2 regions of the Helicovermis profundi genome follow, and region 1 is predicted to be linked to the other one. Evidence: a T-box and tRNA genes for the amino acid it is inferred to sense, from the RefSeq annotation. Region 1 holds a T-box; the other holds one or more tRNA genes.
The links. The T-box of region 1 lies ahead of AACH12_RS10090 (glycine--tRNA ligase). A T-box ahead of a tRNA ligase gene usually reads a tRNA of that ligase, here a tRNA-Gly.
Positions count from the first base shown of each region.

Region 1 (15,650 bases):
TATTTTGAGAACTACTAAGGTAACCTATTCTACCAATACCTTTGCTTGGGTCATCTATAAAATTACTAAGTACTTCAATTTTACTTAACTCCAATATTTCTGCTAAATAATCACTCAGCCCAATACTAGATGCATCTAGATTGGTATGTGCTATATAAACGCAAATATCATTTTTAATTAGTTTTGCTATTAATTTTCCCTTATAAGTATCTTGATCCAAGTTATTTAAAGGTTTAAATATTAAAGGGTGATGAGCAATTATTAAATCGATATTTTTTTCAATTGCTTCTTCAATAACATTATCATCAATATCAAGTGTTATTAGAACTTTATCAACTTCCGAATTAACATTGCCTATTTGAAAACCAACATTATCCCAGTTTTCTGCATCACATTTAGGAGCAAATTTTTCTACTATATTAATTATTTTGCTAGAATTTACAAACATAATAACACATCTCCTAGTTTCATGATTTTTTCATTAATTTTGCTAATTTTATCGGCATCAACACTAGTTGCATTTTTCAAAATATTTTCTTTTATATTTAAGTATTTATTTATTTTTTTATTGATAAATACCATATAATCATTTTTGCTTACGTTTTTCATGTTAACGCCTATTTCATACATTATATCATTTGTAATTGTCATTTTACCTTTTTTAACTTTTATAATCTCATATATTTTATTGCCTTCAAATGCCAAATCTTCTTCTACTATGTTATACTCGTTTTTTTCAAGCCACATTCGTAGTTCAATTTGTGAATTTTGTGGTTGCAATATAAAGTACTCTAACGAATCTATAATGGATTTACTCTGAATAATAATATCACGTATAAGAAGACCACCCATTCCTGCAATAATTGCTGAATTAATTTCATGTTCATCAATTTTTGTTAAACCTGATCCAAGTCTTACATCAATAGACTCAATCATATTATTATTTCTAATTGTTTTTTTTGCATTTTCAACTGGTCCAATATTTATATCTGTTGCAATTACTTTTTCACAAATATTTTTTTCAACTAAATATACAGGAATATATCCGTGATCACATCCAACATCAGCTACAATACTATTTTTTTCAACAAAATTTGCTATTTTTAAAAGTCTTGGACTCAAATTCATAATTACTCTCCTGTAAATATAAATAAAACTTAAAGATAAATTATTAATATCTTTAAGTTTTAAAATTGTAATAAATTTCAAAATAAGAAATTGTTTCTTATTCTAAATAATCTTTTAATTTTTTACTTCTACTTGGATGCTTGAGTTTTCTTAGCGCTTTTGCTTCGATTTGTCTAATTCTTTCTCTTGTAACATCAAATTGTTTACCAACTTCTTCAAGAGTTCTTGCTCGTCCATCTTCAAGTCCGAATCGTAATTTTAAAACTTTTTGCTCTCTAGGAGTAAGTGTCTCAAGAACCTCAATTAACTGCTCTTTAAGCATTGAAAACGCAGCTGCATCAGCTGGAGCTGGAGCATCATGATCAGGAATAAAATCACCTAAGTGACTATCTTCTTCTTCACCAATTGGTGTTTCGAGTGAAACAGGCTCTTGCGCAATTTTGAGAATTTCTCTAACTTTTTCAACTGTAATATCCATTTCTTTTGCAATTTCTTCAGGTTTTGGTTCTCTTCCAAGTTCTTGAAGTAACTGTCTCGATACTCGAATAAGTTTATTAATAGTTTCTACCATATGAACAGGAATTCTTATAGTTCTTGCTTGATCTGCAATCGCTCTAGTTATTGCTTGTCTTATCCACCAAGTAGCGTAAGTAGAAAATTTATATCCTTTTCTCCAATCAAATTTTTCTACAGCTTTAATTAATCCTAAATTTCCTTCTTGAATAAGATCTAAAAATAACATTCCACGTCCAACATATCTCTTTGCAATACTTACAACTAGTCTAAGGTTAGCTTCACAAAGTTTTTTCTTTGCTTCTTCGTCGCCGTCTTCCATTCTTTTAGCGAGTACAACTTCTTCTTCTCCAGTTAAAAGTGAAACTTTTCCTATTTCTTTTAAATACATTCTTACTGGGTCATCAATATTAATTCCTTTTGGAACAGATAAATCTTCTTTTATAATAACATCATCTTTTTTCTTATCTTCAACTATAGCTTTTTCAGTTTCAATGTCATCATCATCTACTACTTCAATTCCCATTGCTGCTAGAGAATCATAAATATCTTCGATTTGATCTTTATCAATTTCTAAAGTCATTAAGCCCTTTTGAATTTCAGAATAAGTTAAACTTCCTTTTTTCTTACCAGCTTTTTTTAGCTTTAAAACTGCTTCAAGTTCTGTTTCTTTAATGGTATTTTTAGCCATTTGCTCCCCCCCTTTCTATTAGATTTCGCCCGTAATTTTACTTAATTTTTTATTCAATTCTTTTATCCTTTCATTTAATACTTCTTTAGTTTTATTAAGTTCTATTTTACTCAAATTATCATCTGAGTTATTGCTAATTTTTTTTATCGTTTCTATTAATTCACTTTTATTTTGACTTATTTCGATATCTAGACATATCTTTAAATGTTGACGTAATAATTTTGATAGGTGCTTATCGTCATCCGAAATAGGTACCATATTTTTTATAACTTTCTCAAGCCCTTTTAAATCCTCTAAATCAAAATAATCGATTGCATTAGCAAGGTCAAATGATGATAGAACTTTATAATATTCTTTTAGAGAAAACATAATTTTTTTTATATTTTTATTAAAAATCTTTTCTACTTCATTAAAATCAAAAATTTTATTTAAGTATTTTTTGTCTTGAAGAGAATATTCAAGCATGCGAATTTCAATTTTTCTTGTTCTACTTATATTAATATTTTTAGACGCTTTTGTTTTTCTAACAAGCTTTGAAATACTACTTTTTATAACAAAATTATCATCAGAATTATAATTTCTATCTACTAATTTCATTTTTTTATTCAATTCATTTTTAATAATATCAAGATTAATAGAAACCTCTACTGATAAATACTCAATGTAAATATTTCTTACTACTTCATTATCATACTTTGCAAGATAATCAATACAACTATTAATGTAATCAATTCTCCCATCTTCCGTTTCAATATCATAACTATTTTTGTAAACAGAAAATACAAATTCAATAGATGGCTTAGCATTTTCTAAAAGTTCTAAAAATCTATTTTTTCCATACTTTTTTAAATAATCATCTGGATCATATCCATTTTTCAAAGTTAGTATTTTAACTTTTGATTTAATACCTTTAAGAACCTCAATACTCCTAAATGCAGCCTTTTGACCTGCACTATCACCATCGTAAGAAACTATTATTTCATCAGCGTATCTTGATAATAATTTTCCATGATCTTTAGTAAGTGAAGTTCCAAGTGTTGCAACAACATTTTTAATACCATACATATTAAGTGCAATTACATCCATATATCCTTCTACTACTAAAATTCTTTTAGTAGATGGAAGATTGTTTTTTGCAATATTAAGACCATAAAGAGTCTTGCTTTTATTAAAGGCTAATGTTTCTGGAGAATTCAAATATTTTGGAAGTGAATCATCAATAACTCTACCCCCAAAACCAATAACCTTTCCTTGAACATTTATTATTGGAAAAATAATTCTATTTCTAAACCTATCGTAGAATCCATTTTTTTGTTTATTTGGCAAAATCAATCCTGCTTTTTCAAGTGCAGCTAAATTTTTGCTATTAAAGTGTTTTATTAATGAAGACCATTCATCCTCCGCAAAACCTAAGCCAAAAGTCTTAATAATCTCATCAGTGATGTTCCTTGACTTTAGATATTCTTTAGCAACTGTATTTTTTTTTAGATTTTTATAATAAAAAATAGCTGCATTTCTCAATATTTCATATGAATCTTTTTTGTCATTATATGATACAGAATTATTTGAACTATTTTTTTTACTTTCATACTGTGATAAATCAATCCCACTTTTTTCTGCTAAAAATTCAATTGTGTCTAAAAAATCAAGATTTTCAATATTCATCAAAAATCCTATGGCATTACCAGAGGCACCACATCCAAAACAATGATATAATTGTTTATCTTCCGACACAACAAAAGAAGGTGTTTTCTCATTGTGAAATGGGCAAAGACCCTTATAATTATTTCCTGTTCTTTTTAACTGAACATATCCTGAAATCAAGTTTACTATATCTACTTTATCTAAAATTACTTCACTAATATTTCCTTCATAAAATTTTCCCATAAAACCACCAATCACTTCTAATACTTAGTATTCTCTATGGAACTCACAATCCCTTTATTTATTTTTAAAGAGCAAAATTTATGACACCAAAATGGTGTCATAAGTTTATAATAATTATATCCAAAATTCTGGTATAAAAATACTTTTATATTTGGAAATTGCATATCTATCTGTCATTCCAGAAACATAGTCTTTAATTGCTATATTTTTTAACTCTTTATACTCTTTAAAAAACTCATCAGGCAATTTTTCAGGATGATTTACAAAATAATAATATAATTTATTAATCAAATTCATTGCTTTTTCTTCATCTTTTTTTGCTTTTATATTTAAATAAACTTTTTCAAACATAAAATCTCTTAACATATTAAAATAGTATGATGTTTCTTCGCTAAATTTTATATCACCTGTTATTAATGAAGTTTCTACAATATCGTGAATTAGTTTATTTATTCTTTTGCTATGTGTTTGACCTAATACCTCAAAATACTCTTTTGGAAAAATATCATAAGAAAGTACATTTGCACGAATTGCATCATCTATATCATGATTAACATATGCAATTCTATCACTTATCCTAACTATTTTCCCTTCTAAAGTACTAGGCAAATTTTCTCCGCGATGATTCAATATACCATCTCTAACCTCATAAGTCAAGTTAATTCCTCTTCTTTTTCCACTTCTCATCTCTAAATAATCAACAATTCTAAGACTTTGTTCATTATGTCTAAAACCTTCTTTATGAATTTTATTAAGTTCCATCTCTCCGCAGTGACCAAAAGGAGTATGTCCTAAATCATGACCTAGGGCAATAGCTTCTACTAAATCTTCATTTAGTCTTAAGGCCCTTGCTATAGTTCTAGATATTTGTGAAACTTCTAAAGTGTGTGTAAGCCTAGTCCTATAATGATCTCCTTCTGGAGATAAAAACACTTGCGTTTTGTGTTTTAACCTTCTAAAAGCTTTGGAATGAATTATTCTATCTCTATCTCTTTGAAAAGGTGTCCTAAATTCACATAATGCTTCTTCTTTTTGCCTGCCTCTACTATTTTCAGATAAAGTTGCATTTTTTTGTAATATCATTCTTTCAATTTTATAAGTTTCTTCTCTTATAGTCATACTTCACCACCTAATTTAATGTATTTTACTCATTATAACATTAAAAACAAAGAGAAAACTAATTTTTAATATTTCTCTTTGCTTTTAGTATTAACCATTATTTATTTTTTGTTTTTTATAGTTGCTTGAGCTGCAGCAAGTCTTGCTACAGGAACTCTATAAGGTGAACATGACACATACTTCAAACCTACTTTATCACAAAATTCAATTGATTTAGGTTCACCGCCATGCTCTCCGCATATACCAATTTTAATATCCGGTCTAACTTTTTTACCTTTTTCAAATGCTATTTTTATAAGTTGACCAACACCATCTTGATCAATCGTTTCAAATGGGTCACTTTCAAATATTTCTTTTTTCTTATATTCAGGTATAAATTTACCTGAATCATCTCTTGAAAAACCTAATGTCATTTGAGTTAAATCATTTGTTCCAAATGAGAAAAACTCTGCTTCTTTAGCAATTTCATCTGCAGTTAGAGCTGCTCTTGGAACTTCAATCATAGTTCCAATTTTATAAGTCATTTCCATATTTTCTTCTTTTAAAATTTCATCTGCAGTTTCTCTTATTAATTTTTTAATAATAGTAAATTCTTTATTAAATCCAACAAGCGGAACCATTATTTCTGGTTTTATATCATATCCATTTTTCTTCTTAACTTCTACTGCTGCAAGCATTATGGCTTTAACCTGCATTTCATAAATTTCAGGATATGTTACCGCAAGTCTTACACCTCTATGACCTAACATCGGATTAAATTCTCTAAGTTCATTTACTATTGATTTTAAATTGTTAAACTCCATTCCAAGTTCAAGCGCTAAATTTTTTATATCTTCATCTTCGCTAGGAAGAAATTCATGAAGTGGTGGATCAAGTAGTCTAATAGTTACAGGTAGCTCTTTCATAACATTAAATATACTTACAAAATCATCTTTTTGATATGGAAGCAATTTTTTTAAAGCAATTTTTCTTTGTTCTATTGTAGTAGATACTATCATTTGTCTAACAGCAAATATTCTCTCTTCATTAAAAAACATATGCTCAGTTCGACAAAGTCCAATTCCTTCAGCACCAAATTTAATAGCAGTTTTAGAATCTCTCTCATTATCTGCATTAGTTCTAATATTTAGTCTTCTAATATCATCGGCCCATGACATTAGTGTTCCGAAATTTCCACTCATTGCAACTTCTTTAGTTTTTATTTCCCCTTTATACACATTTCCAGTATTTCCATCTATAGAAATGTACTCGCCTTCATTAACAACAGCATTTGCAGTTTTAAATAAGCTATTGTATGTTTCAACTCGAACGTCTCCACATCCAGCAACACAGCATTTACCCATTCCTCTTGCTACAACTGCTGCATGCGATGTCATACCACCTCTAGCAGTAAGAATGCCTTCACCTGAAACCATACCTTCAATATCTTCTGGAGAAGTTTCTACTCTAACGAGTATTGCTTTTTCTCCTCTAGCTTTAGCTTCAACAACGTCTTCTGAAGTAAAATAAACTTTACCTGTTGCAGCACCTGGAGAAGCTGGTAGTCCTTTTGCTATGATTTGCGATTCTTTTAATGCCGCGTCATCAAAAGTTGGATGAAGCAACTGTTCAATTTGATCTGGGTTGATTCTTAGAATAGCTTCTTCTTTTGTTATCATACCTTCTTCTACCATATCAACTGCTATGTTTATTGCTGCATTTGCAGTTCTTTTGGCAGTTCTTGTTTGAAGAAAATATAATTTCCCTCTTTCAATCGTAAATTCAATATCCTGCATATCTCTATAGTGCTTTTCTAATTTTCTAGAAATTGTCGAAAAATCATTATAAACTTCTGGTAAAACATTTTCTAATTCATTAATTTCTTTTGGAGTTCTAATTCCTGCTACTACATCTTCCCCTTGAGCATTAAGTAAAAATTCACCAAAAAATTTGTTTTCTCCTGTTGCAGGATTTCTTGTAAAAGCTACACCCGTTCCAGAAGTATCTCCCATATTTCCAAAAACCATTTCTTGAATATTAACGGCTGTACCCATATCATGTGGAATCTCATTAATATTTCTATAAATAATTGCCCTTGAGTTATTCCATGATTCAAATACACTTTCAATCGCCATTATAAGTTGTTTATTTGGATCTACTGGAAAATCTATTTTAGTCTCTTTTTTAACCAGCTTTTTGTACTTTTCTATTATTTCTTTTAAATTATCAACAGATAATTCTGGATCAGAAGATAAATTTTCTCTTTCTTTTACACTATCCAATATACTGTCAAATTTATGTTTAGAAATGTTTAAAACAACATCTGAAAACATCTGAATAAACCTTCTATAAGAGTCATAAGCAAATCTAGGATTATTTGTTAACTCACTTACCCCAATAACTGAATTATCATTTAAACCTAAGTTTAAAATTGTGTCCATCATTCCTGGCATTGATATCGCAGCTCCAGATCTTACAGATACTAAAAGTGGATTTTTATTATCACCAAATATTTTTCCAGTTTTGCCTTCTAATTCTTTTAGTCTTTCAAAAATACCCTTTATTAATTTTTCATCAATTTTCTCACCATCATCATAGTACTTAATACATGCCTCAGCTGTAATAGTGTAGCCGTTTGGAACTGGAAGCCCAATCTTTTTCATTTCCGCAAGATTAGCTCCTTTTCCTCCAAGAATTTTCTTTAACTCCTTACTTCCCTCTTCAAATGCATATAAATATTTTTTCATTTCTTACTTTTCACCTCTCATTTTTTAGTTTATCCGATGCCTTAGAGTTCTAATACCCCCACTTCTTAAAAAAGTGGGGGATAAAGAACTCTAAAAAAGCCCTGGATTATGTTTTCTAAAATTCAGTGGGAGTAAAAACTCCCTCTGAATCCAAGAAATTTATTTATATTTATTCTTTATTTCTTTCTTTAATTATTTCTAAAATTAAATTAGCAGTCTCTTCAATCGCCTTATTTGACACATTAATTACTGGACAACTTATTTTTTTCATAACTTTTTCTGCATAATCAATTTCTTCAAGAATTCTATCAACATTTGCATAAATTGCGGTATCACTTAAACCTAATGCTTTAAGCCTTTCTTGTCTTATTTCATTTAATTTCATTGGGTCAGTTGTTAAACCAATAATTTTTTTATTTGAAACCTCAAATACTTCATCCGGAATTGGCACTTCTGGTACTAAAGGAATATTTGCAACTTTAACATTTTTATTTGCAAGATACATACTAAGAGGTGTTTTAGATGTTCTACTTATTCCTAGAAGAACAATATCAGCTTTAAGTACTCCTCTTGGATCTTTTCCATCATCATATTTAACTGCAAATTCAATGGCTTCTACTCTTTTAAAATATTTTGCATCTAATCTATGAATAATTCCTGGTTCATTTTCAGGTTTAGTGCTTAAAAATTTTTCAAACGCCTTTATTGGTTCTTTCATAACATCTATATATGGAATTCCTTTAATTTCGCATTCAACAGTTATTTTTTCCCTTAAATTTTCAAGCACAGTAGTGAATACTATAATCGAATTTCCATGACTTGCATTTTCAACTAAATCTATTATTTCTTCTTCATTTGTGATATAAGGATATTTTTTAACTTCAAACTTCTTTCCCTTAAACTGTTCGAATGCAGCTTTTGCAAGCATATCTGCTGTTTCACCTACTGAATCTGATACCACGTAAACTTTATAAGTCTCTATATCACTCGCCTCCAATTTCTAAATTTGTAAAAACTTTTGTAATGTTTGTTTTTGAAATTCTCCCAATCACTTTGTAATTAATAACACCATCTCTAACTATATCTTCCACAACTGGAAGAGCATCGATTTGGTGGTCAATTATCTTTTTTGCAGCTGCATAAACAGATTCATTTGGATGAATAACAACAATATTTGGCATGCGAGTCATAATAATTCCAACTGGCATATTCTTCATATCTGCATCTCCAATTGCAGCTTTTAAAAAATCTTTTCGACTTACTACTCCAGCCAAGTAATTCTCTTGAAGTACATAAAGAGAACCTACATCTTCTAAAAACATGGTCACTATTGCATCGTAAACAGATACTTTTTCATCAACACATATTGGAAGTGATTTAAGTTCGTTAATTTTTAAATTTTTTATCATATTAACAACTAATTCTCTCTCGCTTTTTTGTATGTATCTATAGCCAACTTTTGGCTTAGCTTCTAAAATACCAGACATAGTAAGAATACTTAAATCTGATCTAATAGCTGATCTTGAAAGTTCGAGCTTACCTGCAATATTTACGCTTGTAATTGGTTCGAATTTTTTTACTATGCTAATAATTTCTGTTTGTCTTTCATTAAATTCTATTTAACTCACCTCTTTTCTTTTAATTGTGTATCACATTAAGTTGTTTTACGTAATTATACTACACTATATAGTAATAATTCAACACTTATAATGATATAAATTTATTTTTACACCCTATTCTTACGTATCATTTATTCCCCAAAATAACAAAAAAAAACAAAAACCTTTTGAAAGTTTTTGTTTTTTTACGGTAATTTAATTTTTCTATTTAAATTTTACTAATTATTAAAATTCAACTCTTTTTTCAATATACTCTACTAGTTCTTCTATAGGCATTCTTGTTTGCTCCATAGTATCTCTATCTCTAATAGTTACTGTATTATCTTCTAAAGAATCATAATCATATGTTATACAAAATGGAGTTCCAATTTCATCATGTCTTCTATATCTTTTTCCAATACTACCAGACATATCATAGTCTACATTGAATTTCTTAGATAGTAATTCAAACACTTTTATAGCTTCAGCATCTAATTTTTTTGTTAATGGAAATATTGCCGCTTTAAAAGGTGCAAGAAATGGATGAAGTTTTAATACAATTCTTTCTGATTTTTCATCTATTTGTTCTTCTTCATATGCATCAATCAAAAACGCTAATGTGACTCTATCCGCTCCAAGAGATGGTTCAATGCAGTAAGGTAAATATTTTTCATTTGTAATCGGATTTTGATACCTTAAATCAACGCCAGAATGCTCCATATGGCATTTAAGATCATAATCTGTTCTATCTGCAATACCCCAAAGTTCTCCCCATCCAAAAGGAAATTTAAATTCTATATCACTTGTTGCATTTGAATAATGTGATAATTCATCCTCGTCATGGTCTCTAAATCTTATATTTTCCTCAGTTATAGATAAATCTTTTAACCAATTAAACGAATAATTCTTCCAGTAGTTAAACCATTTTATATCTTCACCAGGTTCACAGAAAAATTCTAACTCCATTTGTTCAAATTCTCTAGTTCTAAAAGTAAAATTACCAGGAGTTATCTCATTTCTAAACGATTTTCCTATTTGTCCAATTCCAAATGGAATTTTTTTACGTGAAGTTCTTGCAATAACTCTAAAATTTAAAAATATACCTTGTGCAGTTTCCGGTCTTAAAAAAATTTCAGTTGAAGAATCTTCAGTAACACCCTGGTGTGTTTTAAACATTAAATTAAATTGTCTAATAGTAGTAAAATTTTTCTTACCACAAGTTGGACATTTTATATCATGACCTTCAATGAATTCTTCCATTTTTGAATTTTCCCATCCGTCAACTACTTCATCATGATCGTTTTTAAAAAAATAATCTTCAATTAATTTATCTGCTCTAAATCTTGATTTACATTCCTTACAATCCATTAAAGGATCATTGAATCCGCCAACATGACCAGAAGCAACCCAAGTCTCTGGGTTCATAAGTATTGCAGAATCTATTCCAACATTATAAGGCGATTCCTGAATAAATTTCTTCCACCATGCTTTTTTTACATTATTCTTTAATTCTACACCTAGCGGACCATAGTCCCAAGTATTAGCAAGTCCACCATATATATCAGAACCAGGATAAACAAATCCTCTTGATTTTGATAATGAAACTATTTTTTCCATTGTTGTATTTTTTCCCATTTTTTCCTCCTTTTGAACAAAAAAATATAATCCTCCATCCCTTATAAAAAAGGGACGAAAGATTATCCGCGGTTCCACCCTAGTTGATTTAAAAAATCCACTTTGTTTAAGTATTGCTAAAAGTTCCATTCACATACATTAAGTATCATATCCCAGCAACTATGACTCTCTAAAACTCAAAATATACTACTACTCTTTATCATTGCACTCTATATTTAAATAATTACTGACATTCTAACATATCTACAAATTATAATCAAACAAATACTATTCTTCGTCTTTTTTAAAATCAACGACAATTTTTTCTTCTTCACTAGTATTTTCTTCATTAGGAGTTTCTTCATTTGACTCCTCATTTTTTTCTTCGTCAGTTACATCTTCACTATCTTCTTTTTTAAAACTATTTGTAAATTCATTCATTTTTTCTTTCATATTCTTGACAGTTTCTTCTGTTTTCTTGTTTAAGTTAATTACTTCTCCATCATCAGTTATAACTTTAATTTCTGCACCAATTGCAATTGCAGCTACAATAGCAATTAAAGTAGGTCCAGCAAAAATAAGTGCGCCTACAGCTCCTGCAATTACAGGTATATCAAGCATAGTTTTATTGTTTTTCTCAAAAACAATTCTTGAAACATTGCCTTTTTTAACAAATTCTTTTAACTTTTCAAGCATTTCATTGCCAGCATCATAAAATTCATTTTTCTTACTACTATCAGAATTTACCGTTTCAATATAAACAATTGCATCTAATACATTTCCTTCACAAAATTCTAAAGCCTCTTTAGCCTCTTTATAAGACGCTCCAGTTCTATTAATAACATCGTCTACCATCTCAAGTGTAATATTGTTCATCAAAATCACTCCTTTGTATTATTGTTGTATCGTTTCATAATATTAGTTTATACTATAAAACAAATAAAATCCTTAAAATAAGATTAAATTTACATTAATTATTATTTTATTGTATTTAAAAAGTCTAGACTTTTAAATTTTTTATGTCCCAAATGATGGAATATAAACAAACTTAAAATTTTACCTATTAATACAATATATCTTTTATTAATAGAAGTATTTAAAACAGTAGAAATATCGTTAGTTAAAATAAAATTTATAACTTTATGTGCATTTTTCCCACTGTATATTAATTCATTAAAGTTTCTTTTACAATCTTCGCAAATTAATCCACCTTCAATAGGACTAATATACCATTTTATATTATCAGTTTTTCCACAGTTTACACATGAATTTATATTCATTTTATAACCAATAATGCTCATCATTTTTAGTTCATATGAAATCTTAAGTAATTCAAAATCAGTATTTTTATTATTTAACACACTTAAGGCTTCATATAGTAAATTAAATAATCTTATATTAGGCGAATTTTCTAAAATTACATGTGAGGTTAATTCAACTATATAAGATGCATATGCTAACCTAACTAAGTCTTCCCTTAATTTATAAAAACTTTCTTCAATTTCAACAGAATTAATTCTATTCCATTTACTACCCATAGAAAGCATAAAATCTCCATAAATGAAGGGATGAGAAGCAGATGAAAGTTTAGATTTCGGATTTCTCGCACCTTTAGATATAACAGTAACTTTTCCAGCTTTTTTTGTGAAAAGAGTTAAAATTATATCTGTATCAGATAATTTTGTTTTTTTTATTACTATTGCTAACGTATTAAAATACATAATATTCCTTTTAAATACATACTCCTAAAGCCACGCTTTCATCATAAGCGTTGCTAATGTAAAGTAAATTGTAAGCCCTGTAATATCAACAGTCGTAGATATGAATGGCGCAGAAGCAACGGCTGGATCTACTCCAATTTTTTTAAATACAATAGGAACCATTGTACCAATTGTCGCTGCAGTAACAATATTTGACATCATTGCAACTCCGACTATAAGACTCATAAGTATATCCCCTTTTAAATAGAAAGACGATATAGCAACAATAATACTACATACAATACCTATAGATATGCCAACTATTCCTTCTTGAAAAATAGTCAAAAGAACTTCTTTTCCACGAATTTGATCTACTGCAATACTTCTAACAGTAAGTGTTGAAGACTGCGTACCAACATTTCCACCCATTCCTGCCAAAAGAGGCATAAACATTGCTAGAGTAGTGTTAGAATTAATCACACCTTGAAAATTAGAAACAATGTGTGAAGTAAAAAGTCCACCAAAAAGTGTAATAATTAACCAAGGTAGCCTTGAACGAACTGACATTAAAATTCTCATACCAAAATTTTCTTCATCAAAATCTTCTAAATCTGAAGAGCCTGCAAATTTTAATATATCTTCAGTAGCTTCTTCCTCAATTACATCTATTATATCATCCATTGTAATAATCCCGGATAATACACCATCATTATCCGTAACTGGTATTACTAGTAGGTCATATTTAGAAACTATTCTAGCAACTTCTTCTTGATCATCAGAGGTAGTTACGCTAATAACATTTTCATTCATTATTTCAGAAATTAATTGATTTGGTTTTGCAATAATTAATTCTCTAAGCGAAATTACTCCAACTAATCTTTCTTCAAGATCAGTTACATATACATAATAAATAGTTTCATTATCAACCTCAGTTTTTCTTAGTGTTTCTATTGCCTTGTAAATTGTATAATCTGACTTTAAAGATATAAAATCTTTAGTCATTATACCACCGGCAGTATCTTCATCATAAACAAGAAGTTCTCTTACATCTCTAGCATTTTCAATATCCAAATATGCAATGATTTCTTTTCTTCTATCTTCTTCAAGTTCACCTAATTTATCAACAATATCATCTTGGCTCATTCTATCAAGAACATAAGTTTTTTTGTCTTTTCCAAGTAATTCTAATACTTCGCTAAAAGACTCTGGTCCAAGTTCAGATAAGACTTCACTTGAATCTTCCCAAGATAATAAATTTAAAAAATTTAAACGATTTTCATCGGAAAGCTCCATTAAAACATCTGCAAGGTCAACTGGATGCATTTTTTCAATAATATTTTTTATTTCATCAATTCTATTATTTTCAAAGTGCTCTTTAATAAAATCAATAATATCATCAATATTTTCATCAATTATTGCATTCATTGCCCACCTCCAAATTTTATTTATTGTATCCAAAGTTTTTAAGATGTGAATCGTTATCTCTCCAACCTTGTCTTACTTTTACCCAAATTTCAAGATATACTTTAGAACCAAGTAATTTTTCTATATCTTCTCTAGCGCTTTTCCCAACGCCTTTTAATTTCCTACCATTTTTTCCAATAATAATGCCTTTATGCGTTTCTCTTTCGCAAATAATTGTTGCATTAATATCTACAATATCAGAATTTTTTCTTTTTCTCATTTTTTCTATTTCTACAGCTACTCCATGAGGAACTTCATCATTCAAATAATGGAGTAATTTTTCTCTTATAATTTCCGCGGCAATAACCTTTTCCGGTTGATCTGTAATCATATCTGATGGATAGTACATAGGTCCTTCAGGAAGTAAATTATTAACCATATTTAATAAAATATCAACATTAATATTGTTAAGTGCAGAAATAGAAATTATTTCTTCAATGAAATCATATTCTTTATAATTTTCAACTATTTTTATATAATTTTCTGGATTAATTAAATCCATTTTATTAATTACTAAAATAACAGGAGTTCTTGACATTTTAAGTTTTTCAAGAATATATTTATCACCTAGCCCAATTTTAGTTGACTCATCTACTAAAAATAATACTACATCAACTTCTTTAATTGTTTCATAAGCAGTTGAAACCATAAATTCACCTAATTTATTTTTAGGTTTGTGAAGACCTGGTGTATCTATAAATATTACTTGCGAATTGTCTGATTGATATATTGCTTGTATTTTATTTCTTGTAGTTTGAGGTTTATCGCTCATAATCGCGATTTTCTCGCCTAAAATTTTATTTATCAACGTTGATTTTCCAACGTTTGGTCTACCAACAACGGTAACAAATCCTGATTTAAATCCCATAAATTCTCCTTTTACTTTAGCACTAGACTTTTCTATAACAATTCTTCACTTGTCCAAGAATGCGGTAATAATTCTCCTAATTTTAATACTTTGTATTCCATATCTTTTGCAATAACTACATCAAGATCTTTTCCAAATTCAATTAATACTTGTCTACAAATCCCACACGGATAAGTAAAATCGTTGCTACTACTTACTATTGCAATTGCTGTAAATTCTTTTTCACCATCGGCAATAGCTGAAAATAGAGCTGTTCTTTCAGCGCAATTTGTACCTCCAAAAGACCCACACTCGACATTGCATCCTAAATAAATTTTTCCGTTTTTTGTTAATAGAGCAGCT
Region 1 covers NZ_AP028654.1:2,237,843-2,253,492, forward strand. Annotated here, with positions in the region: gene AACH12_RS10050 (Nif3-like dinuclear metal center hexameric protein) at 1-448, opposite strand, end outside; gene AACH12_RS10055 (tRNA (adenine(22)-N(1))-methyltransferase) at 439-1,128, opposite strand; gene rpoD (RNA polymerase sigma factor RpoD) at 1,226-2,332, opposite strand; gene dnaG (DNA primase) at 2,351-4,219, opposite strand; gene AACH12_RS10070 (deoxyguanosinetriphosphate triphosphohydrolase) at 4,334-5,338, opposite strand; gene ppdK (pyruvate, phosphate dikinase) at 5,440-8,064, opposite strand; gene AACH12_RS10080 (pyruvate, water dikinase regulatory protein) at 8,234-9,061, opposite strand; gene AACH12_RS10085 (helix-turn-helix transcriptional regulator) at 9,048-9,683, opposite strand; gene AACH12_RS10090 (glycine--tRNA ligase) at 9,909-11,297, opposite strand; T-box leader at 11,345-11,509, opposite strand; gene AACH12_RS10095 (DUF4342 domain-containing protein) at 11,565-12,152, opposite strand; gene recO (DNA repair protein RecO) at 12,254-12,997, opposite strand; gene mgtE (magnesium transporter) at 13,022-14,401, opposite strand; gene era (GTPase Era) at 14,418-15,308, opposite strand; gene AACH12_RS10115 (cytidine deaminase) at 15,341-15,650, opposite strand, start outside.

Region 2 (15,650 bases), 450 kb from region 1:
CGCTAAACTAACGTTTAGCTCTTCGCGCTAACGCACGAAATCAAATTTTAAATTATACGCATTATACAAATAAATTTGTAAATGCTTAATAACTTAAAATTTGGCATCTGCTAAAAGTTCGCGCATATTGTTCTTTGAAAACTGCATATGGATAAAAAACGAGAAGACAAAAGAAACAAATGAAACAAGTTTAAAAAGCGAAAGCTGTTTAAATAAAGTTATTACTAATAAAGTAGTAACACTCATCGTTTAACGAAATTTATGCAAATAAATCAGTTAAACAAAAAGTTTTCATTAAAATTTACGAGCAATACAAGGCGTCGATGAGCGAGGCGAACGAAGCGTATTTTATACGTGAGTGTGCCGAGTGAAGAAGTTGGCGAAGTAGAGCGAAGGAAATTATAATGAAAAAAGGTTTTTATTAGAATTTACGAGTAGTTCAAGGAATCTATGAATGAGGCGAATGAAGCGTATTTTATACGTGAGTGTGCCGAGTAAAGAAGATGACGAAGAAATACGAAGTAAATTGTAATAAAAAAAAGGTCAAGAGAATAAGAGCATAGGGCGGATGCCTTGGCACTAGGAGCCGATGAAGGACGTGGTAAGCTGCGAAAAGTTTCGGGGAGCTGCAAGCGAGTGTAGATCCGGAAATGTCCGAATGGGGAAACCCGGCTAGTGTAATAACTAGTCATCCATAACTGAATAAATAGGTTATGAGAAGGAAACTCAGGGAACTGAAACATCTAAGTACCTGAAGGAAGAGAAAGAAAAATCGATTCCCTAAGTAGCGGCGAGCGAACGGGGAAGAGCCCAAACCGACATCTACGGAAGTCGGGGTTGAGGATAGAGAATAAAGTGATGGAGGTAATCTAGCCGAATCGTATGGGAATGCGAACCGAAGATGGTGAAAGTCCAGTAGGCGAAAGATGAAGACCCGCGACTCTAATCCAGAGTACCACGGAGCACGTGAAACTTTGTGGGAAACAGGGAGGACCATCTCCCAAGGCTAAATACTACCTAGTGACCGATAGAGAATAGTACCGTGAGGGAAAGGTGAAAAGAACCCCGGGAGGGGAGTGAAAAGAACCTGAAACCCTATGTTTACAAGCACCGGAAGTTCCATATGAGAACAACCGGGTACTTTTTGTAGAACGGGCCAACGAGTTACGATATGTAGCGAGGTTAATTGTTTAAGACAAGGAGCCGAAGCGAAAGCGAGTCTTAAGAGGGCGTCTTAGTTGCATGTCGTAGACCCGAAACCGGGTGACCTATCCATGAGCAGGGTGAAGCAAAAGTAAAATTTTGTGGAGGCCCGAACCCATATCTGTTGAAAAAGGTTGGGATGACTTGTGGATAGCGGAGAAATTCCAATCGAACTCGGAGATAGCTGGTTCTCCCCGAAATAGCTTTAGGGCTAGCCTTAAATGATGAGATCCGGAGGTAGAGCACTGAATGGCCTAGGGGTTTTCACCGACTACCGAAGCCTATCAAACTCCGAATGCCGGAATCTTTAATTTAGGAGTCAGACTACGTATGATAAGATTCGTGGTCGAAAGGGAAACAGCCCAGACCAACAGCTAAGGTCCCAAAATGTAGATTAAGTGGGAAAGGATGTGCAGTTGCTTAGACAACTAGGATGTTGGCTTAGAAGCAGCCACTCATTTAAAGAGTGCGTAATAGCTCACTAGTCGAGTGATTGTGCGCCGAAAATTACCGGGGCTAAAATCTACTACCGAAGCTTTGGCATATACTATCGTATATGGGTAGGGGAGCATTCTGCATGGAGCGAAGCAGTACCGTAAGGAGCTGTGGACTTTGCAGAAGAGAGAATGTTGGCATGAGTAGCGAGAGGCAGGTGAGAATCCTGCCCACCGAAAACCTAAGGGTTCCTGAGGAAGGTTCGTCCGCTCAGGGTAAGTCAGGACCTAAGGCGAGGACGAAAGTCGTAGTCGATGGACAACAGGTAAAGATTCCTGTACCACCGTTTATTGTATGAAAGAAGTGGTGACACAGAAGGATAGGTTAAGCGTACGAATGGAAGAGTACGTCCAAGCACAGAGTTAGATATGTTAGGTAAATCCGGCGTATTGTTCATATGATGTGTGATGGGGAGTGAAAAACAAGTAACGAAGTAACTGATTTCACACTGTCAAGAAAAGCCGCTATTTAGATAAAAGGTGCCTGTACCGTAAACCGACACAGGTAGGTAGGTAGAGAATACTAAGGTGAGCGAGATAACTATTGTTAAGGAACTCGGCAAAATGACCCCGTAACTTCGGGAGAAGGGGTGCCGATCTAGGTTCAGAGCTAAGGTCGGCCGCAGAGAATAGGCCCAAGCGACTGTTTACCAAAAACACAGGTCTCTGCTAAATCGAAAGATGAAGTATAGGGGCTGACGCCTGCCCGGTGCTGGAAGGTTATGAGGAGATGTTAGCGTAAGCGAGGCATTGAATCGAAGCCCCAGTAAACGGCGGCCGTAACTATAACGGTCCTAAGGTAGCGAAATTCCTTGTCGGGTAAGTTCCGACCCGCACGAAAGGCGTAACGATTTGGGCGCTGTCTCAACAATAGACTCGGTGAAATTGTAGTACCGGTAAAGATGCCGGTTACCCGCAGCAGGACGGAAAGACCCCGTGGAGCTTTACTGCAGCTTGGCGCTGGACTTTGATATATAATGTACAGAATAGGTGGGAGACTGTGATACATGAACGCCAGTTTGTGAGGAGTCGCCTTTGGGATACCACCCTTTGTATATCAGCGTTCTAACCTGGTACCGTGATCCGGTACAGGGACAATGTCAGGCGGGCAGTTTGACTGGGGCGGTCGCCTCCCAAAGAGTAACGGAGGCGCTCAAAGGTTCCCTCAGAATGGTTGGAAATCATTCAAAGAGTGCAAAGGCAGAAGGGAGCTTGATTGCGAGACATACAGGTCGAGCAAGTACGAAAGTAGGACTTAGTGATCCGGCGGTACCGAATGGAAGGGCCGTCGCTCAACGGATAAAAGCTACCCCGGGGATAACAGGCTTATCTCCCCCAAGAGTCCACATCGACGGGGAGGTTTGGCACCTCGATGTCGGCTCGTCTCATCCTGGGGCTGAATTAGGTCCCAAGGGTTGGGCTGTTCGCCCATTAAAGAGGCACGCGAGCTGGGTTCAGAACGTCGTGAGACAGTTCGGTCCCTATCCGCTGTGGGCGCAGGAAATTTGAGAGAATCTGTCCTTAGTACGAGAGGACCGGGATGGACATACCAATGGTGTATCAGTTGTTCTGCCAAGAGCATAGCTGAGTAGCTAAGTATGGAAAGGATAAGCGCTGAAGGCATCTAAGCGCGAAGCCCCTCTTAAGATAAGATTTCCCATCACTTCAAGTGAGTAAGACCCCAGGTAGAAAATCTGGTTGATAGGTCTAGGGTGAAAGTGCAGCAATGTATGAAGCTGATAGATACTAATAGGTCGAGGTCTTGACCACAAGAAAAAACGTTTAATCCATATGCAGTTTTGGAAGAACAATTCCAAAAATATTTGATAGAATTTACGAGTAATTCAATGAATGAAGTAAATTGTAGCAAATGAATCTAGTGATGATGGCAAGAAGGCTACACCTGTACCCATACCGAACACAGAAGTTAAGCTTCTTAGCGCCGATGGTACTTGGGGAGCAGTCCCCTGGGAGAGTAGGTCGTTGCTAGTTATTTGTTCCAAGGTAGCTCAATGGTGGAGCAATCGGCTGTTAACCGATAGGCTGTGGGTTCGAGCCCCACCCTTGGAGCCAACTCATTAATCTTAGGGCTCCTTGGTCAAGCGGTTAAGACACCGCCCTTTCACGGCGGTAACAGGGGTTCAATTCCCCTAGGAGTCACCATTTATATAAGAAACATCCTAGCAAAATGAAACAAATGTGGGAGTATAGCTCAGCTGGGAGAGCATCTGCCTTACAAGCAGGGGGTCACAGGTTCGAGCCCTGTTACTCCCACCATTAATTTTATATCCACATGCGGGTGTGGCGGAATTGGCAGACGCGCTAGACTTAGGATCTAGTGTCTTGTACGTGGGGGTTCAAGTCCCTCCACCCGCACCATTAGTTTTAATTAGTATAAATTTAATAATGTGCAGAAGTGGCTCAGTGGTAGAGCATCGCCTTGCCAAGGCGAGGGTCGCGAGTTCAAATCTCGTCTTCTGCTCCAAAATGTGCATCCGTAGCTCAGCTGGATAGAGCAACGCCCTTCTAAGGCGTAGGTCCTGGGTTCGAATCCCCGCGGTTGCACCATTTTTTTTGGAGAGGTACCGAAGTGGTCATAACGGGGCGGTCTTGAAAACCGTTAGGGTGCAAGCCCACGAGGGTTCGAATCCCTCCCTCTCCGCCAGTTTTGCCCAGATAGCTCAGTCGGTAGAGCAGGGGACTGAAAATCCCCGTGTCGGTGGTTCGATTCCGCCTCTGGGCACCAAAAAAAGTCTGTTTACATAATGTAAACAGACTTTTTGTTATATCCAAATATATATAAATTGATTGGGTATATGAATTTAAATTAAGCGATTTACTAAATTTGAGAACCTAGATTTTTTTTCAAATACTAAAAATAGTTGAATATAAATAGCATATAAAATAAAAGTATTGATAAAAACCTATAAAACTGTTATTCTGTTTGAAACACATATAAAATAAGTTGAAAAAGGTGGCAATTTCTATGGTGAATAATGAAAAAAATAAAATAAAAATTATAAACATTAATACAAATGATGATTATAATATTATTTTAGGAAATAATATATTCGAAAAAAGTATTTTATATATTAAGAAGGTCACAAAGAGCAAAAAAATAGTTATAATAACTGATGATATTGTTGAATCGTTATACTATAGTAAAATAGAAAATCATTTAACAAAAAATAATTATTTAGTAAAAAAGATAGTAATGAAAAATGGAGAAACAAGTAAAAACTTGACTACTTGTGAATTTTTATATTCTAAACTTGCTAAGTATAATATAAGAAGGGATGATACAATTATTGCACTTGGGGGTGGAGTAGTTGGTGATATTGTAGGATTTGTGGCTTCAAGTTTTTTACGAGGTATTAATTTTATTCAAATCCCTACGACACTTTTATCTCAAGTTGATAGTAGTGTAGGTGGTAAAGTAGCAGTAAATATTGAAGAAGGTAAAAACTTAGTAGGAGCCTTCTATAATCCAAAATTAGTTATTGTTGATACAGAATTTTTAAAGACTCTTAGTATTGAACAAATAAAAGATGGGTTAGGAGAAATTATTAAATATAGTTATATATATGATGATAGTCTTGGAAAATTGCTTATGAATTTAGAAAATGTGAAAGAAATTTCAAAAAAATATAGTGAAATAATAGAGAAATCTTTATTAATAAAAAAATATTTTGTAGAAAATGATATGTATGATAAAGGTGAAAGGATGATACTTAATTTCGGACATACTATAGGACATGTCATTGAAAAACAATATGGGTATGGTGTTATTACTCATGGTCAAGCAATTGCTGAAGGTATGTTTATAATAAGTGAATTTGCGTATAAAAAAGGTCTTGTTAAAATTGATTATAGTGGTGAAATAAGGAGTGTTTTAGATAAATTTGGATTTAGTAAAACTGTGAGATTAGATAGAAAATTTTTTAATAATGTAGTGAGAAATGATAAAAAATTTTTTAATGAGAGTGTTAATATTATTGTAATTAATAATGCTAGGAAAGCTATTATATTTAAAATGAGTTTAGACGAATTTTTAGAAAAATTTGATAACTATCTAATCGATAAGTACAGCGAAAATTAGAGTATTTCAGAATATAGAGATTGTTATTATAATACAAAACTTGGGTGGTGTATGATGAGTGGAATATGGAGTAGCAAAATAAAGTTAAGTTTATTTGGAGAATCACATGGTAAAGCAATAGGTATTACAATAGATGGTTTTCCATCTGGAGTAGAAATTGATATGAATTTTATAAAATCAGAATTAAATAGAAGAAAGCCTGGTAAAGATAAATTTTCAACAAAACGAAAAGAAGATGATATTCCAAATATTATATCTGGAGTTTTCAATGGAAAAAGTACTGGAACACCATTAACAGTTATAATTGAAAATACAAGTCAACACTCAAAAGATTATGAAAAAACTAAAGATTTTATGAGACCGGGTCATGCTGATTATTCGGGATTTGTAAAATATAAAGGATTTAATGATTATAGAGGTGGAGGACATTTTTCAGGGAGAATAACTGCACCAATTGTGTTTGCGGGAGCAATTGCGAAATTGGCTTTAAAAAAACTTAATATTGATATTTTTTCTGTAATAACTCAAATCTCTAATGTGAAATCAGAAAATGTAAAAGGGAAAATGTTGAATTCTGAAATTTTTAAAAAAATTTCAGATAATGAATTTCCAGTATTTGAGAAAGAGATAATGGAAGATATGAAAAAAGCAATAATTAAAGCTAGTGAAGCTGGTAATTCTGTTGGAGGAAGAGTTCAATGTGTTGCTTTTAATGTACCACCAGGACTTGGTAGCCCATATTTTGATTCAGTAGAAGGAAAAATATCAAATTTAGCTTTTTCGATTCCAGCTGTAAAGGGAATTGAATTTGGGAAAGGATTTGATTTTGCTTCGATGCTTGGAAGTGATGCAAATGATCAGTATTATATTAAAAACAATCAAATTAAAACAAAAACGAATAACAATGGAGGAATTATTGGTGGGATTACTACGGGAATGCCACTTGACTTTAGTGTAGTTTTTAAGCCAACACCTTCAATTTTTATAGAGCAAGATACAGTAGATATTAAAGAAAAAAAAGATAAGAAATTAACAATAGAAGGTAGACATGACCCTTGTATTGTTAAAAGAGCACTTCCTGTTGTGGAGGCGATAATGGCAATTGCAGTTCTTGATTTAATTGAAAATGAGTATGATGGGATTAATTGGTGGTAATATGGAAAAAATAGATATTTTAAGAGAAGAAATTGATAAATGCGATAAACAAATAGTTGAATTGATAGAAAAAAGATTAGATTTGGCTTTAGAAATTGCTCATAGTAAAAAAGATAATGAAATTAGTTTATATGACGAAAAAAGGGAAAAAGAAATTATTAATAATACTTGTATTTTTCTAAAAGATCTTAATAAAAAAAACTATATTAAAGAATTATTTAAAAGTATACTAAGTATTTCAAAGGAATATCAAAAAAATATGTAAATAAAAATGATAAATAGATAAAAATTATTTAGTATTTATAGTATACTAATATAGAGTAATATAAATGAATTATTGGCTTTAGGTGTAGTACTATTGACTTAGCAGGTTTATTTTGATTTCCTAGTAAGTCAGATATTGAGTAATTTCTGCTTTAAATCATCAGATAAAATTTTAAAGGGTGTATACTATGGAATCAATTATAAATGTATTTATGAATATTAGAATTCAAGATATTATTGATATATTAATTGTTGCGTATGTTTTTAATAAATTATTGTTTTTAATTAAAGAAACCAGAGCTGAACAATTAATAAAGGGATTGATAATTTTACTTATAATTCAAAAACTTAGTGAATGGGCTCAGCTTTATGTTGTTCAATTTATTTTAAAAAACACTATGACGTTAGGATTGGTTGCTCTTTTAATTGTTTTTCAACCTGAACTTAGACGAGCATTAGAATATATTGGACGCTCTAAATTATTCGAGCAATCACTTGCAGATGTTTTTGAAGAAGAGAGAAAAAGAACTTTTAAGGAAATAACAAAGTCAGTTGCAAGTTTATCGAGGGACAGAACAGGTGCACTTATAGTTATGGAAAAACAAACTGGCTTAAATGAAATAATATCGACTGGAATTAAAATTGATAGTTTAGTAAGTAGTGAGCTTCTGTTAAATATATTTATACCTAATACGCCACTTCATGATGGTGCATTAGTAGTTAGAAAAAACAAAATTATGGCAGCCGGTTGCATTTTGCCTCTTACAGAAAATCAAAAAATAAGTAAAGAATTAGGTACAAGGCATAGAGCTGCACTTGGAGTTGCAGAAATATCTGATGCAGTTGTAATTATAGTGTCTGAAGAAACGGGTGCTATTTCAGTTGCAATGGATGGAAAACTAAATAGATTTCTTGATACTAATACACTCGAAAATATTTTAGTTGAAGCATTTAGACCAAGCAATAATCAAGTATTAATAAAACGTAGATGGAGATTTAATAATGAACATAAAAACAAAATTATCTAGTTTAAATAGTCAGTTCAAAAATTCCAAATTCAGAAGAAATATTGCTCCGAAGTTGTTTTCGTTGATTTTTGCATTATTTTTGTGGATGTATGTTATTGATCAAGTAAATCCTGAACTTGTAAAAGTCATTGAAAATGTAAAGGTTCAATTAATCAATGTGGATGAACTTAATCAAAGCGGACTGGTAATATTAGGTGATAAAGATTATTTTATTGATGTTAAAATTAAAGGAAGAAGAAATGATATACTAAATGTTAATGAAAGCGATATAGCTTTAACAGCAGATCTTAGAGGTTATAATAGCGGAATAGTTAGCGTTCCTATAGAGAAGAAAATTATTAGTCATAATGTATTAATAGAAGATTTATCAAAAAGTGACATTAAAATAAATTTAGATAAAATTGTTGAATTGTCAAAAAAAGTTGTAGTAAAAATAGCTGGGAAAATACCAAATGATTATATAAAAGATGATTTGAAAATTTCACCAGAGGAAATACTCGTACGAGGACCAGAAGCGATTGTAAATAAAGTTGCAAGACTTTATGGAGAACTAAATATTAATAATGCTACGAATTCAATAAGCAAACAAATACCGGTAAAACCAATAGATAACGACGGAAATATCGTTAATGGAATTACAATTGGCAAGAACTATGTATATGTTGAACAAAATATCTTTAAAACTAAAAAAATTCCTGTGATTACAAATGTTATTGGTAATGTAAAAAACGGATATAAATTGGTAAGTGTAAATGTGATTCCAGAAAATATTACAATAAAAGGCGCAAAAAATACGCTTGAATACGTTAATTCTGTTTACACAGAACCAATTGATATTAGTGGTGTAAGCAATAGTTTTATTATTGAAAAAAAACTTGTTTTACCTAACGGAGTAGAGAATGAAAGTCAATCATCAGATATAAAAATAAAAATAGATATTGAAAAAATAGTATCTAAAGAATTTAGTTATAGCATTAGTCAAATACCAATATATAACTTAGAATCGAAATATCAAACTAATATAGCTAAGTTGCCTAATGTTATTAAGATAAAATTATACGATATAGAAAATGTGTTAAATAATATAAAGATTGATGATGTAAGATTAAGTATAGATGGCTCTAATTTTATGATTGGAAATAATGATGCAGTAATAGAACTTAATAATACCTTTAATGTAGAAAATATAGAGATTTTTCCAGCAAATATTAATATTATTGTTACAGATGAAAATAAAACGGATTCTACATCGACTAGTAATTAGTTCCAATTTTAAAGTGTGTGCTGTCTATTTATAGGCAGCATTTTATACATTCTTTATGGAGGGTTAATAAATGAATAGAGAAATTGAATTAATTCTAAATTCGACGCATGATGCAATGATTGCAGTTGATAAAATGGGCATTGTAACTTTATTTAATAATGCAGCAGCAAAATTAACTGAAATTGATTCTATTGATGCGATAGGCAAAAATATAAAAATGGTTATTGAAAGTACCAGATTACCGATAATACTTAAAACAGGAGAATCTGAATTAAATAGAAAACAACCTCTTAAAAGTAATACAATAATAACAAATAGAATGCCAGTAAAAGATGAAAATGGAGAAATCATTGGTGCAATAGCTGTATTTAGAGAAATAACAGAAATACAGAAATTAGCTGAAGAAATTACTAATTTAAAAGAAATACAAAGCACACTTGAAGCTATATTTAATGCTACTCAAGATGCAATAAATGTTGTAGATGAAAATGGAATAAACGTATTAATTAATCCAGCATATACAAGGCTAACTGGATATACAAGTAAAGATGTAATTGGAAAAGATTGTGCAACGGATTTGGCTGATGGAGAAAGTGTTCATTTAAAAGTATTAAAGACAAAGAAAGCCGTTAATGGGGTAAAACTTAGAGTTGGACCAAATAAAAAAGAAGTAGTTGTTGAAGCAGCACCAATTTTAGTAAATAATAAATTAATTGGTAGTGTTGCCGTTATTCGCGATTTGACAGAAACAAATAGATTGCTTGGAGAATTAGATCAAGCAAAACAGATTATTAGGCATTTAGAAGCTAAATATACCTTTGAAGATATAAAAGGTAATCATCCAGCAATAGTAAATGCAATAGAAAAAGCAAAATTGGCTGCATTAACTCCTGCAACAATTATTTTGAGAGGCGAGAGCGGAACAGGAAAAGAGTTGTTTGCGCATGCAATACATAATGCAAGTAATAGGAAATATTCTCAATTTATTAGGGTTAACTGTGCATCACTAAGCGAAAGTATTTTAGAAAGTGAATTATTTGGATATGAAGAAGGTGCCTTTACTGGTGCGATAAAAGGTGGTAAAATAGGTCTCTTTGAAAGAGCTAATGGTGGTACAATATTTTTAGATGAAATTGCAGAAGTATCGATGAGAATGCAATCTAAGTTATTAAGAGTTTTGCAGGAAAAAGAACTAATTAGAGTTGGAGGCAATATTGCCATCCCAATTAATGTTCGTGTAATATCTGCTACAAATGTTGATTTAGAAAATGCGATAAAACAAAATAAATTTAGAATGGATTTATACTATAGATTAAATGTTTTTCCTATTACTATACCTCCACTAAGGGATCATAAAGAAGATATCGAAGAAATTGTATATCATTTAATAAATAAATTTAATCAAGAATTTGGTAGAAATGTTAATGCTATATCAGATAAAGCGCTAAAATCAATATTAGATAATGAATGGAGAGGTAACGTACGAGAATTAGAGAATTTTATAGGAAGAGCCATCATAAATATGAAAACAAATAATAGAATAATTGACATTGAGCATATGCCAAAAGTTATGCAAAATGAAACAATGAAGACAGATATAGTAGAAGAGAATTTTGAAGTATTAATCGATAAAATAAATGGAGAAAAATTAAGTGATGTTGTTGATTATGCTGAAAAAAAATATATTAGACATATATTAAATGATTGTTCAAACAATAGAGAGCTTGCAGCAAGAAAATTAAATATTTCACTAAGAAGTTTATATTATAAAATTAAAAAATATGATATTAAATAATATACTAAAAAACCCATCTTAGAAAATAAAAAGTAGACTTTTAAAATAAAAAAAGAATTTGGAAATTCAAAAGGGATCAGATTGAATCTCTTAATACTTATCTTAAATATATTAAACATTGAATAAATTTATATGGTATAATATTTGATAATACTAAGAAAAATATTAGTGTAAATATTAAATTATATAGCAAAATCAGTTAAATTAACAGATTTTATTGTGAGGTAAAAATGAATAGAAAAGAAAATATAAAAAAAGTAAAACGATTAGTTATAAAACTCGGAACTTCTACATTAACTTATGATAATGGACTTCTTAATTATTCTAGAATTGAACAACTTGTTAGAAATATTGCTGATATTAGTAACAGAGGTATAGAAGTTACATTAGTTTCTTCAGGTGCAATTGCCGCAGGATTTGGAAAAATGGGATTCACTGAGAAGCCTAAAAATCTTCCAGATAAGCAAGCATCTGCTGCAATTGGTCAAGTTGCACTCCTTCACATTTATCAAAAGTTGTTTCTGGAGTACAATAAAACAATAGGACAAATTTTATTAAATAGTGAAGATATGTCTAATAGAAAAAGATTTTTAAATGCAAAAAATACTTTTTTAAGTTTATTCCAACATAAGATTATACCTATTATAAATGAAAATGATGCTGTAGTTGTAGAGGAAATTAAAGTTGGTGATAATGATTCGCTTTCTGCAATGGTATCAAGTCTAATTGAGGCAGATTTACTTATAATCCTTTCTGATATTGATGGACTTTATACAGATAATCCAAGGAAAAATATAAATGCAAAATTAATTGAAGTTGTTCCAGAGATAAATGATAAAGTACTCGCATTGGCTAATGGAGAAGGTACTAATCTTGGAACAGGAGGTATGGATACAAAATTAAAGGCTGGTAAAATTGTTAATAGCTATGGTGCCGATATGATTATTGCAAATGGATCAAGTGAAAACGTGCTTATAGATATCATGAATGGAAAAAATATCGGAACAATTTTTTTAGGTAGAGACAAGAAAATAAGTAACAAGAAAAATTGGATAAGTTACACATCAAGTGGAGAAATTATTATAGATACTGGAGCATCTATTGCTATAAAAAATAGAAAAAGTTTGTTAGCGAGTGGAATAAAAGATGTAAGAAGTGAATTCGATAAAGGTGATTCTGTAAAAATAATAGATGAATGTAATAATATAGTTGGATATGGAATAATAAATTATTCATCATATGAAGTAAATATTATTAAAGGTCATAATAGTAATCAAATAGAAAGACTGATTGGACATTCAGATTATGAAGAAGTAATTCATGCTAATAATTTAGTAATTATATAGTGTCAAAAAAATAGTATATTAAACTAATTTCAAATTTTAAAGACCAGCTAGTAATAGTCAAGTAATTTAATAAAAAAAGTTCTTATTAAAAATGAGCATACTAAATAATGCTCGAGTAAAAACGAACATTCAATATTATTTACTGTAAAAATATTTATTAAGCAGCAACAGGATTATGAAGTTTAGATTCTAAAAACATCCTTTTGTGGATGAGTGGATTTCTAACTTCATATGGTTTTTGATTTTTTAGTATTGAAAAAATATAGCGAAGTAGTTTATTCATAACAGCTACAAGTTTAACTTTTTTCTTTTTCTTATCAAGGGCTATGTGATAATATTCATACAAAACAAGATTTATTGGCTTTTTATTTTTACTTGTACGTATTGAAGCAAGAGCGACTGTGTACAAAGCTCTTCTACCTATAGCAGTACCACGTTTGGACATTTTATTGCGATCACCGCTAAAATTGCCAGATTGATTAACGCTAGGATCTACACCGAAAAAAGCTACAAGTTGTTGAGGCTTAGAAAAATTATTAATATCACCCATTTCAACTAACAAAGTAATTGCGGTTATATCACCAAGACCTTTGAAACTTTTAAGAAGATTAATATTTTGTTTAAATACTTCTCCAAAAGATGCATTGTCAATATATTGGTGAATTTCATCTACAATATTTCTAAGTTGATTTGTATAAAAATCAAAACTTTCGCTAAAACGTATTACTTTAGATTCAAAAAGCAAGGGAGTAATACCAATGATATTGGCACTATTAGCGATTTTTATAAGTTTGTTATATTTATTATTAGCCCAACTAGAACCACGTCTTGATGACTTTGTTAGAAGTTCAATAACAACTTTGGGCTCAGCGCTAAGAAGATGTTTAGGTGTTGGATATTTTCTAATAAATATTAAAGGTGTCTTACCTGTTATATTAGCAAATGCATTTTGAAGTCCTGGATAGTTAATATAAATATTATTTGAGAAAGTTTTTTTCAAATTTGCCTTTAAATCAACAACTTTGTAATACTCACGAACTAGGAGTTTAAGGTGTAAAAACTCCTCACTAGTGAATGTTGAAGTCTTTACATTATCAAATTTACAAATTTTTGCGATGGAAAGAGAATCTAATTTATCAGTTTTTACTTTTCTTATGTTCGAATTCTTGTTAGAATTAGTTATCAGAGGATTTATTACATGTATATCAATCTGATTTTTAACAAGAAAATGAAGAAGAGTAAGATGATATATTCCCGTGGATTCGCAAAATACTTTGGGACTATCGTTAAACTCTTCTTCAATTTTTTGTAGAAAAGGAAGAAGTTTATTGAAGCCCTCAAGTGTATGGCTAATTTTAAGGTTCTTACGGAATACGTCGCCATTAGGTTTTAAAGCAGTAACTACTGAAAAATTAGCAGCAACATCAATGCCTACAACAGGCAAATGGTAATAGTTAGACATAAAATAACCCCCATTTAAAATAATAAAGAGTAACAATAATTAGTGAGTCAATTAACCTTGTAAGTGACACGAATAATTCTCTAATAATATTTATGATCAAAGAGAAATTCAACCAGCTAAATCAAAGAATCTCACAATAATGCAAGCTTTGTTACGAATATAAACTCAAGAAATGAGTCATTCAAGGAGAAGACGCATACACTCTTTATGAGATAACTATAATAGAAAAATTACAGTATGTTAAGTGGTTGAACTTATTTTTAATCACAAACAATATAAATGAATTAGGTAAGAATATTCGCAAGAAACTTAAGCAATATTTCTAACCTAATTATACAAAGGAGAAATTTATGAAAAAAAAAGATTATATATTGAATTTATGTAAAAATGCAAAAGATGCATCACTTAACTTAATAAAATTTAATGCATCTGATAAAAACGAAGCATTATTATTAATTAGCAATAAGCTTACAGATAATATTCAGCTAATAATTAGTGAAAACGAAAAGGACTTAATTGAAGGAAAGAAAAACAAATTATCTTCAGCACTTTTAGATAGATTAAAGCTTAATGAAGAAAGAATAATATCGATGTCAGATGCCTTAGTAAAAATCGCAAAATTTCCAGACCCTATTGGAGAAATTGAAGAAGGATGGAAAACTGAAACTGGATTGTGGATTAGTAAAGTAAGAGTTCCGATTGGTGTTATTGCTATGATTTACGAATCAAGGCCAAATGTAACAATCGATGCTGCATCGCTTGCTATAAAATCATCAAATGCAATTATTTTAAGAGGTGGAAAAGAAGCAATATATTCAAATAAAATTTTAGCGAAACTTTTAAGAGAAGCAATAAAAGAATCAAAATTACCAAATAATATTGTTCAATTAATTGAATATACAGATAGAGCTATGGTGAGTGAACTTATAAGGGCAAAAGATTATGTTGATTGCATAATACCAAGAGGTGGAAAAGGTCTTAAAAATGCAATTGTAGAAAATGCGAAAGTACCAGTTATAATAACTGGAGCAGGTTTATGTCATGTTTATGTTGATGAGTTTGCAGATAAAAATAAAGTAGTTCCAATTGTATTAAACGCAAAAACTCAAAGGACAGGAGTTTGTAATGCAATTGAATCTTTACTTATACACAGCAAATATAGCATAGAATATAAAAAAGAAGTTATTGACTCTCTTATAGATAAGAACGTAGAAGTAGTAGGGTGCGAAAGAACAAGAAAATTAAATTCTAAAGTTGGAATTGCAAAAGAAGAGGATTATGCTACGGAATATCTCGATATGAAAATATCTGTAAAAATAGTAGACTCTATAGATGAAGCAATCAATCATATAAATACTTATGGTACTAAACATTCAGAGTCAATTATTACAGAATCTGTAGGTTCTTCTGAGAGATTCTTAAATGAAATAGATGCTTCAACAGTTTATCTAAATGCAAGTACAAGATTTACTGATGGGTCTGAATTTGGATTTGGTGGCGAAATTGGAATAAGTACGCAAAAACTTCATGCTAGAGGGCC
Region 2 covers NZ_AP028654.1:2,691,008-2,706,657, reverse strand. Annotated here, with positions in the region: rRNA gene AACH12_RS12310 (23S ribosomal RNA) at 542-3,467, shown strand; rRNA gene rrf (5S ribosomal RNA) at 3,573-3,689, shown strand; tRNA gene AACH12_RS12300 (tRNA-Asn) at 3,696-3,770, shown strand; tRNA gene AACH12_RS12295 (tRNA-Glu) at 3,786-3,860, shown strand; tRNA gene AACH12_RS12290 (tRNA-Val) at 3,899-3,974, shown strand; tRNA gene AACH12_RS12285 (tRNA-Leu) at 3,993-4,076, shown strand; tRNA gene AACH12_RS12280 (tRNA-Gly) at 4,108-4,182, shown strand; tRNA gene AACH12_RS12275 (tRNA-Arg) at 4,189-4,265, shown strand; tRNA gene AACH12_RS12270 (tRNA-Ser) at 4,274-4,362, shown strand; tRNA gene AACH12_RS12265 (tRNA-Phe) at 4,368-4,443, shown strand; gene aroB (3-dehydroquinate synthase) at 4,684-5,796, shown strand; gene aroC (chorismate synthase) at 5,851-6,951, shown strand; gene AACH12_RS12250 (chorismate mutase) at 6,953-7,216, shown strand; gene cdaA (diadenylate cyclase CdaA) at 7,404-8,243, shown strand; gene AACH12_RS12240 (CdaR family protein) at 8,218-9,507, shown strand; gene AACH12_RS12235 (sigma 54-interacting transcriptional regulator) at 9,578-11,302, shown strand; gene proB (glutamate 5-kinase) at 11,533-12,648, shown strand; gene AACH12_RS12225 (IS110 family RNA-guided transposase) at 12,806-14,110, opposite strand; gene AACH12_RS12220 (glutamate-5-semialdehyde dehydrogenase) at 14,461-15,650, shown strand, end outside.
Region 2: it has a tRNA-Gly gene. The T-box ahead of AACH12_RS10090 (glycine--tRNA ligase) is inferred to sense a tRNA for this amino acid. The anticodon was not compared.